DNA from 4 places in the Paenibacillus sp. CH40 genome. Region 4 is predicted to be linked to each of the others. Evidence: predicted binding sites of a transcription regulator. Region 4 holds the regulator's gene; each other region holds the start of a gene.
The links. Region 4 encodes Rex, which represses fermentation and respiration genes when NADH is low (regulators of the CRP and FNR family bind a similar motif). Its sites were predicted from a motif close to TTGTGAAATATTTCACAA; they were not measured.
Positions count from the first base shown of each region.

Region 1: the regulator Rex is predicted to act here: its motif matches at 2,051-2,068, upstream of pflB (formate C-acetyltransferase).
Region 2: the regulator Rex is predicted to act here: its motif matches at 1,390-1,407, upstream of NLX73_RS20680 (DoxX family membrane protein).
Region 3: the regulator Rex is predicted to act here: its motif matches at 2,136-2,153, upstream of NLX73_RS11010 (formate/nitrite transporter family protein).

Region 1 is NZ_JANAVQ010000001.1:819,054-823,686, forward strand. Features, by position in the region: gene adhE (bifunctional acetaldehyde-CoA/alcohol dehydrogenase) at 1-1,773, shown strand, start outside; gene pflB (formate C-acetyltransferase) at 2,103-4,364, shown strand; gene pflA (pyruvate formate-lyase-activating protein) at 4,416-4,633, shown strand, end outside.
Region 2 is NZ_JANAVQ010000008.1:159,988-164,620, forward strand. Features, by position in the region: gene NLX73_RS20675 (DUF3048 domain-containing protein) at 169-1,263, opposite strand; gene NLX73_RS20680 (DoxX family membrane protein) at 1,513-2,031, shown strand; gene NLX73_RS20685 (dioxygenase family protein) at 2,137-2,928, opposite strand; gene NLX73_RS20690 (alpha/beta hydrolase) at 3,021-3,845, opposite strand; gene NLX73_RS20695 (hypothetical protein) at 4,117-4,416, opposite strand; gene NLX73_RS20700 (hypothetical protein) at 4,614-4,633, shown strand, end outside.
Region 3 is NZ_JANAVQ010000003.1:231,410-236,042, forward strand. Features, by position in the region: gene NLX73_RS11005 (molybdopterin-containing oxidoreductase family protein) at 1-853, opposite strand, end outside; gene NLX73_RS11010 (formate/nitrite transporter family protein) at 1,228-2,061, opposite strand; gene NLX73_RS11015 (FAD-dependent oxidoreductase) at 2,449-3,810, opposite strand; gene NLX73_RS11020 (glutathione peroxidase) at 4,202-4,633, opposite strand, start outside.
Region 4 is NZ_JANAVQ010000001.1:975,099-979,731, reverse strand. Features, by position in the region: gene NLX73_RS04255 (cell wall elongation regulator TseB-like domain-containing protein) at 488-1,012, opposite strand; gene NLX73_RS04250 (amidohydrolase) at 1,050-2,351, opposite strand; gene NLX73_RS04245 (redox-sensing transcriptional repressor Rex) at 2,338-2,991, opposite strand; gene dinG (ATP-dependent DNA helicase DinG) at 3,036-4,633, opposite strand, start outside.

The DNA.
Region 1 (4,633 bases), 160 kb from region 4:
TATTTTGTAAATAAAGAAGAAGCAGCTAAGCTCACTCAAGGAGCTATGAATGTCGAGAAATGTGCAGTGAACCCAGCTATCGTCGGGCAGTCTGCTGTGAAAATTGCTGAAATGAGTGGTATCACAGTACCAGCAGGAACTAAAATTTTGGTCGCTGAGATTGAAGGGGTAGGAACAAAATTCCCATTGTCTGCGGAAAAATTGAGTCCTGTATTGGCTTGCTATAAAGTAAAAAATGCAGAACAAGGTATTCAACGCGCTGCTGAAGTCGTGGAATTCGGGGGCATGGGCCACTCGTCCGCTATTCATTCGAACGATGAGGACGTTATCGCTCGCTTCGCAAACCGTCTGCAAACAGGACGTATCATTGTAAATGCACCTTCCACACATGGTGCGATTGGCGACATTTACAACACCAACCTTCCTTCGTTGACACTCGGTTGCGGTTCGTACGGTCGTAACTCGACTTCGTCAAACGTATCGGCAGTCAATTTGATTAATGTGAAAAGGGTGGCGAAACGGACGGTGAATATGCAATGGTTCAAAGTACCTTCCAAAATCTATTTTGAGAAAAATTCGACACAGTATCTTGCTAAAATGCCTGATATCACACGTGTAGCCATTATCACGGACCCTATGATGGTACAACTGGGATATGTAGATCGTGTTATTCATTATCTGCATCAACGCCAAACACCAGTAGCTATCGAAGTGTTCTCTGAAGTAGAGCCAGATCCATCGACAGTTACGGTAGAACGTGGTACTGAAATGATGAGACGTTTCCAACCGGATTGCATCATCGCACTGGGCGGCGGTTCGCCAATGGATGCGGCTAAAGGCATGTGGATGTTCTATGAATATCCAGATACTGATTTCAATAACTTAAAACAAAAATTCATGGATATCCGTAAACGGATTTACAAGTATCCACGTTTGGGTCAAAAAGCACAATTTGTAGCTATCCCTACAACCTCGGGTACAGGTTCCGAAGTTACATCGTTCGCAGTAATTACGGACAAAAACCTGGGCAACACGAAGTACCCGCTGGCTGACTATGAGTTGACTCCTGATGTGGCAATTATTGACCCAGTGTTTGTATATTCGCTGCCTAAAACAGCTGTAGCGGACACAGGTATGGACGTTCTGACACATGCTATCGAGGCTTACGTGTCCGTAATGGCTAATGACTACACAGACGGTCTGGCGATTAAAGCCATTCAATTGGTATTCCAATACCTGGAACAATCAGCTCTGACCGGTGATAAGCTGGCTCGTGAAAAAATGCATAATGCTTCCACACTTGCTGGTATGGCGTTTGCTAATGCATTCTTGGGCATTAACCACAGTCTTGCACATAAATGGGGTGGACAATACCATACAGCGCATGGCCGCACGAATGCCATTTTGATGCCGCACGTCATTCGCTATAATGCGAAAAAACCGACAAAATTTGCTTCATTCCCTAAATATTCGCACTTTGTTGCGGATGAGCGTTATGCAGAAATTGCGCGCATACTGGGACTGCCTGCACGTACCACCGAAGAAGGGGTTAACAGCTTGATCGAAGCGATCCGTAAGATGAACAAAACACTTGGTATCGAGGAATCGTTCCAACAAATCGGTTTCGATGCGAAGGATTTCGAATCACGTGTAGACTATCTGGCTGACCGCGCTTTTGAAGATCAATGTACAACTGCGAATCCGAAGTTGCCGCTGGTTACTGAGTTGGCTGATGTGTATCGCAATGCCTTCTACGGACGTTTTGACCAATAATATAATAGGTACGAAGAGGCTTGTGAAAAAGCATTTTCTCGTTCAATACCGATGCAGGCTCTCTATATAGAGGGCCTGTTGGTTTGGGAAGGGAGGTGAACGGCAAGGCTAAGGATATAGGCGTGAAGCTAGGGAAAATAAAGTGATAAAAATCACTCATATTGTGATTTTTATCACATACTACACTCTATCATTATTCTACAATAAGGGTGTAAGAGAGGTCCCGACACTGAGCGTAAGGCATCGGTGAACAGGCCGGGCTCAAGAAATAGCTTTATCGTGAAAAAAATCACAAGTCCGGAAGACCAAAAGAATTTGGAGGGATTTACATGTCGGTGATTGAGAGAGAATTACAAGAGCAACAATCTGGCTGGAGAGGTTTTAAAAAAGGCAAATGGACTAAAGAAGTTAACGTCAACGATTTTATTGAAACTAATATCTTACCTTATGTTGGCAATGAAGAATTTTTGGTTGGTCCTACCGCCAACACAACTGCATTGTGGGATATTGTATCCGATCTTACCAAAAAAGAGTTGGCAAACGGCGGCGTGCTTGATGTAGACGTGAATACGCCATCCACTATTATTTCACATAAACCGGGTTATCTAGACCGGGATAAAGAGCAAATTGTCGGTGTACAAACAGATGCTCCATTCAAACGCTCTTTGCAGCCGTTTGGTGGAATTCGGATGATGATCGACGCTTGTAAAGCCTATGGTTTTGAAGTACCAGAAAGTATCATTGATATTTTCACTCATATTCGTAAAACTCACAACCAAGGTGTATTTGACGCTTATACAGATGAAATGAGAGCAGCCCGTAAAGCTGGTATCATTACTGGTCTGCCAGATGCATACGGTCGTGGTCGTATTATCGGTGACTATCGTCGTGTAGCTTTGTATGGTGCAGACTTCTTGATCCAAGATAAAAAGCTGCAACTGAAAAGCCTTGAAGTTGATTCCATGGAAGAAGACGTAATTCGTCTGCGTGAGGAAATTTCCGAACAAATTCGTGCTTTGAATGAACTGAAACAAATGGCTGCTGAGCACGGTTTTGATATTTCAAAACCTGCTAACAATGCGAAAGAAGCTTTCCAATGGGTATATTTTGGATATCTTGCAGCAATCAAAGAACAAAATGGTGCAGCAATGTCCTTAGGACGCGTATCTTCCTTCCTTGATATTTACTCTCAACGTGATATGGAAGAGGGTACAATGACAGAAGAACAAGCTCAAGAACTGGTCGATCATTTTGTTATGAAATTGCGTATTGTTAAGTTCTTGCGCACACCTGACTATAATGAACTGTTCAGTGGAGATCCAACTTGGGTTACTGAGTCCATTGGTGGTATGTCCGTAACTGGAGAAACTCGGGTAACTAAAAACAGCTTCCGTTTCCTGCACACCCTCTACAATCTGGGACCTGCACCGGAGCCGAACCTGACTGTACTGTGGTCGGAAAAATTGCCTGAAGGCTTCAAAAAGTATTGTGCGAAAGTTTCTATTGAAACTAGCTCCATTCAGTACGAAAATGACGATCTGATGCGTCCAATTTATGGAGACGATTATGGTATTGCTTGTTGTGTATCGGCAATGAAAATCGGTAAGCAAATGCAATTCTTTGGTGCTCGTGCCAACTTGGCTAAAGCTCTGCTGTATGCAATTAACGGTGGTAAAGATGAAAAATCTGGCGTCCAAGTAGGGCCTGAATTCCCAGCCATTACAGGTGAAGTTCTAGATTATGAAGAAGTGTTGAGCCGCTTCAAACCTATGATGGAATGGTTGGCAAAACTGTACATGAACACTTTGAATGTTATTCACTACATGCATGATAAATATAGCTACGAACGCATTGAAATGGCATTGCATGATCGTGATATTCTCCGTACCATGGCTTGTGGTATTGCGGGTCTGTCAGTTGCTACCGACTCCTTGAGTGCCATTAAATTTGCAAAAGTTAAACCAATCCGTAACGAAAAAGGGATTGCTGTTGACTTTGAAATTGAAGGCGAATACCCTTGCTACGGTAACAACGATGACCGTGTAGATAACATCGCTGTGGAACTGGTAGAAAGCTTCATGAGCATGATTCGCAAGCATAAAGCTTATCGTAATGCGGTTCCTACTCAATCTGTACTGACTATTACTTCCAACGTGGTGTACGGTAAGAAAACAGGTACAACACCGGATGGACGTAAAGCAGGCGAACCGTTTGCACCAGGGGCAAACCCAATGCACGGCCGTGATAAAAAAGGTGCTTTGGCATCTCTGAGTTCCGTAGCCAAATTGCCTTATGAACACAGTCTGGATGGTATCTCGAACACCTTCTCCATCGTGCCTAAAGCACTGGGTAAAGAAGAAGAAACACGCAAAACAAACCTTGTTTCGATGATGGATGGCTACTTTGGAAGCCACGCACATCATCTGAATGTCAATGTGTTTGCTCGCGAACAACTGTTGGATGCAATGGAGCACCCAGAAAACTATCCACAGCTTACGATTCGTGTTTCCGGCTATGCCGTTAACTTTATCAAGCTGACTCGTGAACAACAATTGGATGTTATTAACCGTACTTTCCACGGTACAATGTAAATAAGTATTACAATGACGCACGCATAGCGGATGCGGGAAGGATGATGCAACATGTTGAAAGGTCACATACACTCATTGGAAACCTTCGGGACCGTCGATGGTCCCGGCATCCGCTTCGTGCTCTTTATGCAAGGATGCTTGTTGAAATGTCAATATTGCCATAACCCGGACACTTGGGCCTTGAATGAAGGTAATCCGATGACGTTGGAGGAGGTATTGGCTGAGATTGAGCCGTATTTAGCCTATTACCGTTCTTCAGGAGGCGGATT
Region 2 (4,633 bases), on a different contig from region 4:
AATATCCGCAACCTGTTTCGACTGCAATAGACAACCTTTGCTATCTTATCACACTCATCAATGTTTTTGTAATGTTTGTAAAAGCAAATTTCATGACATAGGTATACAGTGCCCGACATGGAAGGTCATTATCCGACAATTTTTTCCTAAAAAGGTGTATTTCGTTTTCTAATTTGCTGCTATGGTTACATGTTCCTTTAGTGAAGTATCTGCTGGTACCACATGTATATAGGATGTACCTGGCGTTAACGGGATTTCAACCCCATTTTTCATAAAACGAATCGCATCGCCTGGTGTATGCTGCCACTCAGCCTGTATTAACTGTCCTTGTTGAAACACCATGGCCTCTCCACTGCCGTCCAGCTCAACACTTAATCTGCCCACATCATCCAACGTTCGATGTCTAGCGCTCATTACAATAACATTGGCTGCTGAGAGCTGTTGGTTATTATTTTGATCCACATGTGACTTTTCGTTCACAAAACGCTTATATTGTTGATTCGCTGGATCATAGGTATAAGATACCCGATAGCTTTTAAGCAAAAACCGAATTTGCAAAGATGCTGCTGTCTCGTCCACCATAACTGGGGTTTCACCGGATTTAAGGTAAGAATATACTGGAACGTCCGTATGCTTGGCATACCCTTTACTATCGCTTCCTTTGCGCAGTCTGTTCATGTCTGTGTATAAATTATGTGGAGGACGACGATCTTTGCTTCGCCAGAAGTAAGCCCCTCCATTTGAAATCTCATCCAGATGTTCCTTCCGCTGCTGCTGTAAAATCGCATAGGCATCTGTGCTTCCCCCTGCGTGTATAGGCAACGCACCATAGGTTTCGCCCAGCTCAATCAAATACGGTCGAATGCTACGGACCGGTCCGATCTTTACATCTCCACCATGACTTTGGAAAAAAGCGACCAGACGGGTAATCCCGCCTTCTGCAAGAACTTCATATACCATGTCTGCCTGGCTAAGTCCTGCCTGTGGACGTGCAGCCGGAGCATTGTTAATCATGACAGCGAGCGGCCGCTCCAAAACAGGCTGCTCCACCGGAAGACCGGTAAGCGGAGCTGTAAATGCCGGAATAGACTGCTCCTTCGGCGGTTCAAGTGCCTCCTTCTCTGTTACTTGCTTGGTCGGTTGGGGAACGGAATCAGATTCACCCGTATTGGACATAGCAGTACAAGACATCAGCGTCATGCATAACAGAGCTGAGGCCATCACACGCAACCAATGATTTCGTTGGGAAATGGGCCCGGACAAGTTCATCCCTCCACTTAGTTATTTTTCTCATTATAAGCTTTATTTCCTGTTTTTGTCTTGATTGAAGCGTAACCACTCTATAGAATACTTATCTAAAGACATTAAAATTTAAAAAATATTCAGACTTTGTGATTTTTATCACAAATAACTGTAACTGAACCTACTACAATAAAGGTGTAGCAAAGATGATCATCCCCAACAAAATGAAATACAACCAACATTATAGATTAAGAAAGAGGAGTGGTTTGAATGTTTAACAGCTGGTTACGTGAAAACAAAGTCGCAATGTGGTTGCTGACTGTAGTACGGGTTTATCTAGGTTATGAATGGATGACCCACGGACTTGAAAAGCTGACAGGTGGATTCGATGCAGGCGGATTTATCTCGGGGGCCATTGCTAAAACAGGTGGAGACCATCCCGCTGTACAAGGCTGGTGGGGATCGTTCCTGGAAGCCTTTGCCCTGCCGAATGTAGGTTTGTTCAACGTCCTGATCCCATTGGGTGAGTTCTTGGTCGGGGTTGGCCTGCTTCTCGGTACATTGACTACACTGGCTGCTTTGATGGCTATGGTTATGAACTTCTCGTTCCTGTTCTCGGGTACAGTAAGCACCAATGCAATCTACCTGCTGTTTGAAATCTTCCTTGTAGTTGCTGGTGCAAATGCCGGAAGAATTGGCTTTGACCGTTGGGTACTGCCCTTCCTGCGTGGACTGTTTCGTAAAAATAAAGATACCTTTCCAGCGGACCCTAGTCGAAAAATAGCTTAAACTGGCTAAAAAAGAACGTGCCTTCTAATTAATCGAAGACGCAAAATACACAAAAGAACTTCCATTCCCACACACCATGTGGATTCGGAAGTTCTTTTTTTACATTTACGTATCACTTTCTTGACCAAAAGCCCAACAATTGAGACTTAACGAGCCAAGGACATACGATTGAAAAAGCTTACGAGCGGAGCGCTCATGATCCGCAGCCCCCATCGCATAAAACAAAGGTGAAAAATGCTCTATTCCATAAAAAGGTACCGCCTGTTTGGCATATGGAGCCTTCTTGTCATATTGGAATAGGTGACGCAAATTCCAGTCTTGAAGCTGCTGTGCAATCCAGTCATCATATTGAACGGCCCAATCGGCTGGCTCACTCGTCTGCTTGAGTGTCCGCAAGTTGTGGACCAATCCACCGCTACCGATAATCAAAATCCCTTGTTCTCGCAACGGCGCCAGCATCCGCCCAATCTCGTATTGCTCCTGGGGAGCGCGCCGAGAATCAATGGATAAGGGTACGACCGGTATGTCTGCATCAGGATATATATGCCGCAAAACCACCCATGCTCCATGATCCAGTCCTCGGTTCCGAACCGGCTGGTGGAACAGGTTATGCTGACTGAACAGATGCTCTATCTCCTCATACAGCTTTGGATCGCCTGGTGCAGGGTAATCGATTGAGTACATTTCTTCGGGAAAGCCATAGAAATCGTGCAACGCTGCATGCTGATCATCCGCGCCAATACATTGATCGGGGCTATCCCAATGCGCGGAAAAAATGACAATTCCTTTGGGTCGGGGCAGGCTCGCGCCCAGCTTTGCAAGAAAGCTGGTATATGCGTTATTTTCTACAGCCAGTGTCGGTGAACCATGCGCAACAAAAATTGAGGGTAATGTCATCGCTGCCAACCTCCACACGCCAGTATAGTGTTACTCTTCCATTTTACTCCGGCGGAGGCGCAATTTCCAATACAATCCGTTACACACTGAAATCAGATCATCCAGTGCTGCCAATCCCGTTGAATATTTTCCTGTTCATCCAGCCATTCAAGTGTTCGATCAATCAGCCGTTGCCGCTCTTTACCTGACGAGAAAGTGTGATCTCCCTGGAAAATAATCTCTTTATCACAGCGTCCCTCTGGACGCATCCAGAATATCTTTTGAAACAGAAATGCATAATCCACAGGAATAATATCATCCGAGGTGCCATGAACAACGAGCACATCTCCGTTAAATTTAACGGCCTCCTGGAACGGCTGAAATTGAGCTAACGACTCAAAATAAGCAGGCGTAAACTTATAGCCCAAATAGTCGGCATGACCGGTTTTAACAGACTCATCGTACACGCTTCGCTCCGTAATTTTGACGATGTCGTTGAACGGATAGCCCACTGCGGACCAAAGAACCAGATTTTGTACTCTCTTGTCCCGTACGGCTGTGAGAAGGGCAACTGCGCCCCCCAGACTGTGACCGATCAGCGTCACCTTGGTCGGGTCAATGTCCGCGCAATTGACGGCGTAATCCAACACGGTACGTGTCTGATTAATCATTGATTCTAACCCCTGCTTGCCATATTCCCCCGTGCTTTCCCCACAACCGGCAAAATCAAAGCGCAGGACAAAGTAACCCCCTTCGGCCAGTTCACGCGCAGTCTTGACGAATAATCGATCTACTCCGATACGATTGCCTACAAAACCGTGACATATAACAACGAGAGGAACCCTTCTCTGACGATCTCCCTCATTTGTACGGTTTGGATAATGAATTGTTGCGGCCAGCTCTTCATGTTCAAAGCGAATTCCAATTTGCCGTTCCATCCTGATTCCCCCTGTTTCAAGCTTCACTACACATTTATGAATTCAAACTCATATCGTAACGTGGAATATCCATCCAGGATATTCATTCACTTTAATTCCGATAAGTTTAATAAGTTTTATAGTAAAGTCAGTCTATCATCGCCCTGCTTCCTTGTCAACCTGTCAGTTCACATCGTTAAAAAAGTAAACAAATAGCGCTCCCCGATGCGATTCCGGAGAACGCTATACTACATTTATTAGAGTGAATCCACTACATTAAAGTAGACATTCGTTATTCGTAGCTGTTCCTAAACATTTGGTGGGTCTCCGTTCGTCCCTCCCACTCCAGCTTACAAGAGGCGCCGTTATGTTCATCCTCATGCCACAGGCTGCGGTAGTTCTGTGCACCTAGTTCACCCGCAAATTCTGTATCCTCAGCCACTTCGATCTCGTCCAGTACACGGTACGTTGGAGATGATCCCTGAACGCTCCGGTGACTCACATTTGTAGACGAGGCCACCCCGCTATTCCCGTTCGAAGCGTTTGCCAGTCGTTTTTGGACTGAATAATCTGCCTGGTTCTCCAGTTTCATGATGCCACACCCTCTTAACGTTTATATTCAGGTTGCTCTATGTGCTCACCCTGTATCCAGTTTGAGGAGAATGCAGCGGTAATATACATTTTATAGATAAAGTCTTTTGCCATCCGACGCTTCCTCACGTATACTGTCTTTGTTACGAAATGGCGGTTCCATCAGCCCGGGATACGCTCATAAAGCAGGAGGAAGAAATGAATAAAGCAAAAAATTA
Region 3 (4,633 bases), on a different contig from region 4:
TCTTAACATGCTCGCGCAGTTCCTCATGGCCTACCGTGTAGCGATGTAAAAATTCGTCGTCCGTCAGTCCCTGAGCGAACAGCACATTCATAACACCCAGCGCAAGCGCCGTATCCGTCCCCGGATATAACGGAATGAACCAATCCGCCCATTGCGCCGTCCGGTTGCGATGAACGTCAATAACGACCACCTTAGCACCTTTTTTACGTGCTTTCTCAGCCAAAACGACCTGATGCATGTTAGTGCTAATGACATTTCCACCCCACACAATAATGAGGTCTGCATCCTCCGTGTCCTCCGGGCTGGTGCCGCCCTTAAAACCCATAACGGACGCCCAGCCTTCATTCCCTGCCACGCTACATATCGTCTGATCCAGTTGGCTTGAACCCAGCGCATTAAAAAATCTGCGGTCCATTCCATCCACACTCAATACGCCCATATTGCCATAAAAGCTGTAGGGGAGAATAGATTCCGGTCCGTCCGTACGTATCAGCTCCTTGAACCGACCTGTAATGGTATCGACTGCCTCCTCCCAGCTAATACGTTCAAATTTCCCTTCTCCTTTGGGGCCTATACGTTTCAACGGATAGAGCACCCGATCAGGATCATATACCCGCTCCGTCATATTGCGAACTTTGTTACAAATAGCCCCTTTGGTAATAGGATGATCCGGGTTCCCAGTCACCTTGACTATCTTTCCATTTTCCTTGTGAAGCAGGAGCCCACACGTATCCGGGCAATCTAACGGGCATACAGCCGGAAAAATACCATCCTGCTGCTCCGTCATCCGCTGTCCCCTTTGTAAGTCTTGTTGAAGCGTGGCCTCAGGAGGCGCGCTATTGCGATGATCCATAGTGTTGATGCTCCTTTCCGTTACCGTTTCCAAAAATTACACTGATCTTATCATATCCACAGCTTTGGCCTATGGCAAGAGAAGGATTCTCCCATACAGCCGCTCTCCAAAATATTAAAAAAATCCGTCTGCTGCATAGAGCAAAACGGATTTTTTTTAGAATCATAATTTTTTTTCAACATCCTGTTTCATCATTTCTTACCGAGGGTAAAAGAGATCAAGGCATTATGGGACGAGAGCACACTCATCCTCCATGCCAAATCATGGACCACTCCCAAAAAAATCCGCCATGACAGGTTTCGTTCCCCCGGGCCTGTCATGGCGGATTTGCTTTGTTCATTGCTGTTTAAAGTACCGTAATTAAGCAGGACCACTCAACGGATTTGATGTGCAACCGAAGAAGTAGTTGGAGATTCATTCACTGGATGTGCGTTGGTTTGAGGCTTTTTCAAATAGGCCAACCAGTAGGCTCCAGCCACAAACAGGCTACCTCCTACCAAATTCCCCAGCCAGACCGGAATGAAGTTCATAACATAATCTGCCCACGAAAAGTGGCCTGCAAAAATAGCCGCCGGAATGAGAAACATATTGGCAACAACGTGCTGAAATCCAATAGCGACAAAGGCCATTGTCGGGAACCAAATCCCCATGATTTTGCCACCGATAGAGTCTGTGCTATATGCCAGCCATACAGCCAGTGCTACGAGCCAGTTACATCCTATACCCGATATAAAAGACTGCAAAAAGCTTTCATGTAGCTTATGTCCTGCCATATCCACCACTTTGTCCAGGTAAGGGCCCGTTTCTGTCAAACCCAGTACATGCCCAAAGAAAAATGCAACGAATAACGCACCTGCAAAATTACTGAGCGTAATAATCGCCAAATTACGAAGCATGGCTCCTGTCTTAATCCGTCCTGCCCATCTCGCCAAAGGGACCGCCATCATATTGCCGGTCAGCAATTCTCCGCCGGCGATCAAAACTAATACCAAACCTACGGGGAACACCGCAGCTCCAATAAAGGTGGCAATGCTTCCCCATTCTTTAGGCGCACTTGCAATAACACGTATATCCAGCAAAAACCCGAGTGCAATAAATGCACCTGCCAAAAATCCCAGTACCACCGCCACAGTCCACGGGTTGTTCGCCTTGGCCACTCCTGTTTCCACCGTCTTTTCAGCAATTTGCCCCGGTTTATAGCTCGCCATATGTCCCCGCTCCTTTAATATCTTTTCACTAAAATATTCTTCTTTCATATTTTATTTAAAATCAGTGATTATGTTTGTGAAAAAAATCACTTTCTCAACTATAAAAAAAACAGCCCTTGGAAAAAGGACTGTCTTTCTGTATTATTACATCTACTGCGCTACTACGCGCTTTACATTTAGTTGTATTCTTCCTTTTCAACTGCTCTCAAGAACCAAATAACTCCACCGAGGCCTACCAGGGCCACGACTACAAGAAAAAGGATATAAAACAAATCCATAAGCTACTTACCCCCTAATCCTTATGCTACTCTATATTGTACTATAAGGATTCGTCCGTACGTCTCAGATTGTTGACAAACTTATGAACAATGTCACAGACAAATCTAATTATACAGTAACTGGGTTCCGTTCTGATATTGTAGGCAATGCTTGTAAACCTGCTGCATTCAGGAAATTCCAAGGCTTGTTATAATGCGGCTGGAAGAAGAAATCGACAAAGGCCAACTGGTCAATGGTCATATGATTTTGAATGGCTACGGATAGTGTGTTAATGGATTGCGTCAAATCCACCTTCGACATAATTTGAGCCCCCAAAATTCTTCGTGTCTCCTGCTCATATACCACTTTCAGTAATACCTTTTCGGAGGTTGGCATAAATTCAGGCCGGTAGCTGTCCTCAATGGTTACAGCTTCTACAGTCATGCCTTCGTCCGTTGCCGCCGCTTCCGTCAAGCCTGTTCCTGCAATATTGTCTTCGTAAATTTTGATACCCGAAGTTCCTTGGGTTCCCATGTAGGCAATGGTTGGTTGTACCAGATTACGTGCTACCAGTGTACCCATACGAACTGCGTTGGTTGCCAAAGGGATATAAGCCGTTTTACCTGTCGGATTGTAGCGGATTGCACAACTATCACCTGCTGCAAACACGTCCGGGCAGCTACTTTGCATATAGTTATCCACAATGATCGCACCGTTAGGCAACATATCTACCTGACCTTTGAGCAGATCCGTTTGAGGTCGGAAACCGATGCAGAGAATAACAAGCTCTGTTTCATATTCTCCTTTAGAGGTCACCACTTTAGTCACCTTACCGTTCGTACCCTCAAAACGACTCACCGTCTCGCCAAGCACCAGCTTAATGCCATGTTCCTTCAGGGAACTTTCAATCCGGTCTGTATACTCATGGTCCAAATACTTATTCAATATACGATCAGCACTGTCGATCAGCGTTACGTTTTTACCGTTCATTTGGAAAGCTTCTACCAGTTCAACACCAATGTATCCAGCCCCGACGACTGTAATGTTCTGTACGTGCTGGGCTTTCTCAATGATATCATTGGAATGATTATAGTTTTTACAGAGCAAAATATGATCAAGTTCAATGCCCTCCAGCTTTGGAATAATGGGCCATGATCCTGTGGTCACAATTAATTTATCAAATGTGTCTGTAAATTCTTCACCTGTTTGGAGATTACGTGCATGCAGCGTCTTGCCTGCCGTATCCACACTCGTTACCTCATGAAGCATCTTGGTCACTACACCCAAGTCAGACAGTTGATCTGGAGACGAATAAAACAGGCCGTGTGGATCTTTAACGACACCACCTACATACAGCGCAATACCACAAGATAAAAATGAAATATTATCATTACGCTCGTAAACGGTAATTTCTGCATCTGGATAACATTTAGCTGTGTTGACGATAGCTGCCGTGCCTGCGTGTGTACATCCGATAACTGCTACTTTCATGTTAAATTCCTCCTTGGTGTGTGGGCATAAAATGTATAATAATTGTGAATAGTTTCACGTAAACAGCTCGTTTGCGTTTGTGATTTATTTCACTTCATGCGCTTATTATAGTGTGATATTTTTCACATTACAATAGCTTTTCGTGATATTCACAATTTGTCCACATTTAAAAAAGAAAGGATATACAAAATCAACGGTTTGCTGAAATATTTTTTTGCTCCATTCAGTTTTCCCTGTAAGCCCCCTGATTATGCCCTTGGAATCGACTTTCACATGATGCGCCCCCCCTTAAACAAATGCACATGTAGAGAACAAAAAAAGGTCCGTTTCCCGGAGACACGCAGGAAATCAGACCTTTTTAAACATATACTTTGGAGTTAAGGCAAAGCTACTATAGCAATTGCTCAATGGCTGCTTTCATCGCTTCTGGTGACTCCTTCGGTTCAAAACGACCCACAGGTACGCCTTCACGATTCACAATGAATTTCGTGAAATTCCACTGAATTGTTCCATCTTCCTGTTCTCCAGGCTGTTGCTTTTTCAAATATTCAAACAGAGGCGCTGTATCCGGTCCGTTGACGTCCACTTTGGCGAATACCGGGAAACTAACCCCGTAATTCAGTTGGCAAAATTCAGCCGCTTCCTCGCTGCTGCCCGGCTCCTGACCGCCAAATTGGTTGCAAGGAAAGCCTAATACAACTAATCCCCGATCCTTATATTCATCATAAAGCTTTTGCAAATCCCCATATTGCGGGGTAAGGCCACATTTACTGGCGGTATTCGCAATAACCAGCACCTTACCGGTGTAAGTATCCAGAGAAAC
Region 4 (4,633 bases):
ATGTCAACAAACAACCAAATTGCATGATCTTACAGCGATCAGCAATTCTTTTTTCTATCATTTTTGTCTATCACTTATAAAATATAGTATATCATAACGTATATCTAATATCGAAGGCAATGTGTGGAGGAGTTGTGATGAGGCAAAATCTTTGGTTAAGGTGGAGGCGAGACGCTGAGCGTAGGATTTGATCTTACGATCGCTGTTGCCACCCGATTTTTCTCGATTATATTCTTAAATCCGGCGGCAAAGGCGAACGCTCTGCTTCTCCAAATTCAAATCCTCCACTCCGTGCTGCCCGCATAAAGATGAATTTGCCCTAGGAGAGAAGATGGATAGGTAAAGATGCTTCACTGGCTTTTAGCCCATTTTACGGCATAGCAAGACTAAAAGACGTAAATACGATTTCCATCGCATTTACGCCTTTTTCTTGAGTTTTCAATTATTTACTAGTCATTCATTCCACATCTGCTAATCCTCAACCAGCTCAGTTATTGGGCAAAGTATATTTTACACCCGTCGCTACCCCATCTGAGAAACGATAAAAGGTGTAGTAATGATGACTTCCATCATCGTAAAACAACTGCCACACATATTCGCCATTGAACACACTCGGCTGAAGCCTTACAATTTTTGCACCTGGAAGCTGCTGCTGAATTATTGCCGTCATTTTTTGCTCATCGACTCCATTCTTCAGCAGTTCGGTGTGAACACCGCTATTATCTGCGGCAGGTACGTTAGGTTGTCCTTCCACTTTTTGAAAAGGAACCCACACCATTATATTTTCATTCTGTGCATTTTTCCCTTGAACCACCCAATATACCTGATCCCACACAGACTTCCATGTTTGAGTCGTGCTAACCAGACCACCTGATTGCTTGGCCTTAATGATAGCGGCATTTTTCTCAGCCACCTGGTCTTGAGTAACATAGGAATAATACCAGAAAATGCTGACCAGGATCAGTATTACGGCCAAAATGGCGACCGCTATCCACTTTTTCTTATTTTTCAAACCCGTGCTTCCTCTCTAAGGGGATGTGACACCTGAATTAGCGCGACAGCAGCCCCTCAAAGGCGGCTTGTGCCTCATGTTTGATGCGTTCCTCGTCCATAGTCAGGCATTCGCCGTTTTTCACAACCTGACGACCGTCTACCCATACGTGAACCACGTCTTTGGCGCTTGCTGAGTATACCGCATGTGAAATAAGATCTGTACGCGGCAAGAAATGTGCCTGATTCAGATCCAGCGCGATAAAGTCAGCCTTGTTGCCTGCTGCCAACGCTCCTACTTCTTTTAAACCAATTGACTTTGCACCGTATTCTGTTGCCAGACGCAGCGCTTCACTTGCAGGAACTGCCGTAGGGTCACCAGATACACCCTTGTGAATAAGTGCTGCCAGACGCATTTCCTCGAACATATCCAGGTTATTATTACTGGCAGGACCATCCGTTCCGAGAGAAACGGTAACCCCTGCACGCAGCAATTCAGGCACTCTTGCCACACCACTTGCCAGCTTCAAGTTGCTACCTGGGTTGTGCGAAACCGCTACACCACGTTCAGCCAGTAAAGCTATTTCTTCATCGTTTAAATGAACGCCATGGGCAACAAGCGAAGGACGGGAGAAAAAGCCAAGCTTATCCAAGTGTGCAACTGGACGCAAACCGTAGTCTCGTACGTTTTGCTCCACTTCGGCGATCGTCTCAGACATGTGCGTATGCAGCGGCAAATCCAGATCATGCGCAGCTTGTACGAATTTTTCAATAAACGCAGGTGGACAGGTGTATGGCGCATGCGGTGACATCATCGTTGTAATACGCCCGTCTGCTTTACCATGCCAGTTACGCGCAAAAGTCACGGCCTCAGCCAGCTTGATTCGCTGTTCTTCCTCCGAACATAGTCCAATTGCTCCACGCATCAGACTTGCACGAATACCTGACTCTTCAGCTACACGAGCCACCTCATCCATATGATCGTACATGTCCAGGAAGGTCGTTGTACCACCTTTCAGCATTTCCAGCACAGACAATGACGTACCCCAGTACACGTCCGTAGATGTAAACTTGGCTTCCATAGGCCACATTTTTTCCTGAAGCCATACTTGAAGTGCCAAGTCATCTCCATGCCCACGCAGCAGAGACATCGCCGCATGACCATGAGTATTAATCAGACCAGGTAAAAACAAAAGCCCCTTACCATCGATCGCTTCCGTCTCTTCCTCACCCGAAGGCAAAGTCTCGCCAATGTAAGTAATGCGGCTATCTTCCACAATCATAAAACCATGGATTACCCCAGCTTCTGGTCCATTTACGGCAAAAGAGCCGTTTTTAATCATCCATTTATTCACTGTCATATTGTGTTTCTTCCTTTCCGTCCTCCAAATAATAAGCGAGGCTAAGCAAATCAGTTGTAAAGTCTGTGGCATGAATCCGAATGTTAGCCGGTGCTTTGAGAGTAGTCGGTGCAAAGTTCAGGATCGCTCCAATTCCACTCTCAATAAGCCTGTCAGCCACGTGCTGTGCTTCAAAATCAGGTACGGTAATAATCCCGATTCGAATGTTTTTTTCTTTCACAGTCGTTTCCAGTTCATCCATCGGTTGCACGACCAATGTATTGATCTTGGTCCCTACCTTATCCGGAAACGCATCAAATACCGCTACAATCTTCATATTGTCTTTTAAATAAGCGTTATAATTCGAAAGGGCTTGCCCCAGATTACCCGCTCCGACCAATACTACATTAATTTGCTGATCGATTTTCAGGATATGGCGTATTTTCTCAATTAGATAAGAAACATCATAACCGATACCCTTCCGACCAAAATCTCCAAAATAGGCGAGATCTTTACGGATTTGGGCCGGGTTCAAATCTAGCCTCTGTCCCAACTCTTGAGAAGAGACCGTAGCCACCTCCCGTTTGTGAAGTGCATTCAGATAACGTAAATATACGGGTAACCTCCGTACGACAGCCTCTGAAATTTTATCTGATTTCATACTTGCTCCCCCTAATTGTAACGAACATACTTAGTGTCCGTCCGTTATGCCTCGGTCTCCGGGGCGGATTGGAGCCATTCGGCGATGCGGGGCACCATTTGCTCCGATGGCATATGCTCCATTTTTGGTCCCGGTAACGAGTACAAAAAGTGCTTTCCGTAATAGGATTCGATCACACGCGTATCGTAAACGATAACGACCCCGTGGTCGCTCGCTGTACGAACCAACCGACCAAATCCCTGTTTGAAGCGAATGACCGCTTGTGGTACAGACAGCTTCATAAATGGATTCTTCTTCTGCTGCTGGAGCAGCTCGCTTTTTGCCTCCAGCAACGGGTGATTCGGCGGTTGAAATGGCAAGCGAACAATGGCTAGACAAGTCAGAGCCTTCCCCGGAATATCGACGCCTTCCCAGAAGCTGCTGGTTCCCAGCAATACAGAAGCTTTGGCTTCCTGAAAACGGCGGGTTAGCTTGCTGCGACTCCCACTGTCCACACCTTGTCCCAGCACAGTAATTTCGCTGGATGCTAAGGCCTCTTTGAGCGGCTCATACACTTGCCGGAGCATCCGGTAGGAAGTAAACAGAACGAGCATTCTCCCCCGCGTCGCCTGAGCAGTCGCTCCTAGAGAGCTAACGAGCATATCTACAAAGTGTGCATCTCCTACACTGCCCTTCACGCTTGGGAAATCCCGTGGAATGACCAGCAACACCTGATCCCTGTAATTAAACGGTGACGGGAGCTGCGAAGTCATCAGCCGCTCTTGATCTGCGGCTTCCTGCAAGCCGAGCTGATCGATCATGTACTGAAACGACTTATCTACCGATAAGGTAGCAGACGTCAGAATAATGCTTCTTTTTTTGTCAAAAAACATTTCTTTCAACTGGCGGCTCACATCGACAGGCACCGCATAAAATTGTAATGATTTACTGCGGAATTGCCCACTCGCTTCGAGCCAGTATACGGTTGTTTCATCATCGAGTCGCATAAAAAAGCGCAAATTTTCTCGAATCCCCGCCAGATCCTTGAGCAGACCCGTGATATCTGTAATAAGGCTATCCGCCGCATAATCGTCATGCTCTTCCTTGACGTCCAGCATCAGCTTGTCGCCCTTGCGCAAAATTTCACTCATCGTTACATATAGCTGATTTTCCAAAGCCCCCGCCTGATCCCACTTTGCAGGCTTGGCTGAAGGTTTGAGACGGGAAGAAAACTGTCCTGTTTCACCCGGTGTCGCATCGCTTCGCTCTGGCAACATGCCAAACAGCTTGTCGCTTAGCAGGTCCCAAGTTTCCTTAACCTCTAACACGAGCGGATACATCTGATCGATGGTTGAGGCCCAATCTGTCGACTTCTCGTGCCCCGATTTCGCCAACTGTTGACGAAGTGAAGGCAGTTGTCCATTCTTGCTGTCTTTGAACAGTCGCGTCAGTGTATGCACGAGTGTGAAATATTTCATATGCATACCTAGGTGCTTACCAGCTACTTCCTCCAGGTGATGGGCTTCATCAATCACCAGATGTTCATAGCTTGGCAACAACTGGTGACTAGCTTTGACGTCTGTAAACAACTTAGAGTGATTCGTAATAACAACATCCGCTATCCCTGCTTCATGGCGTGCACGATGATAATAGCATTTGCGGA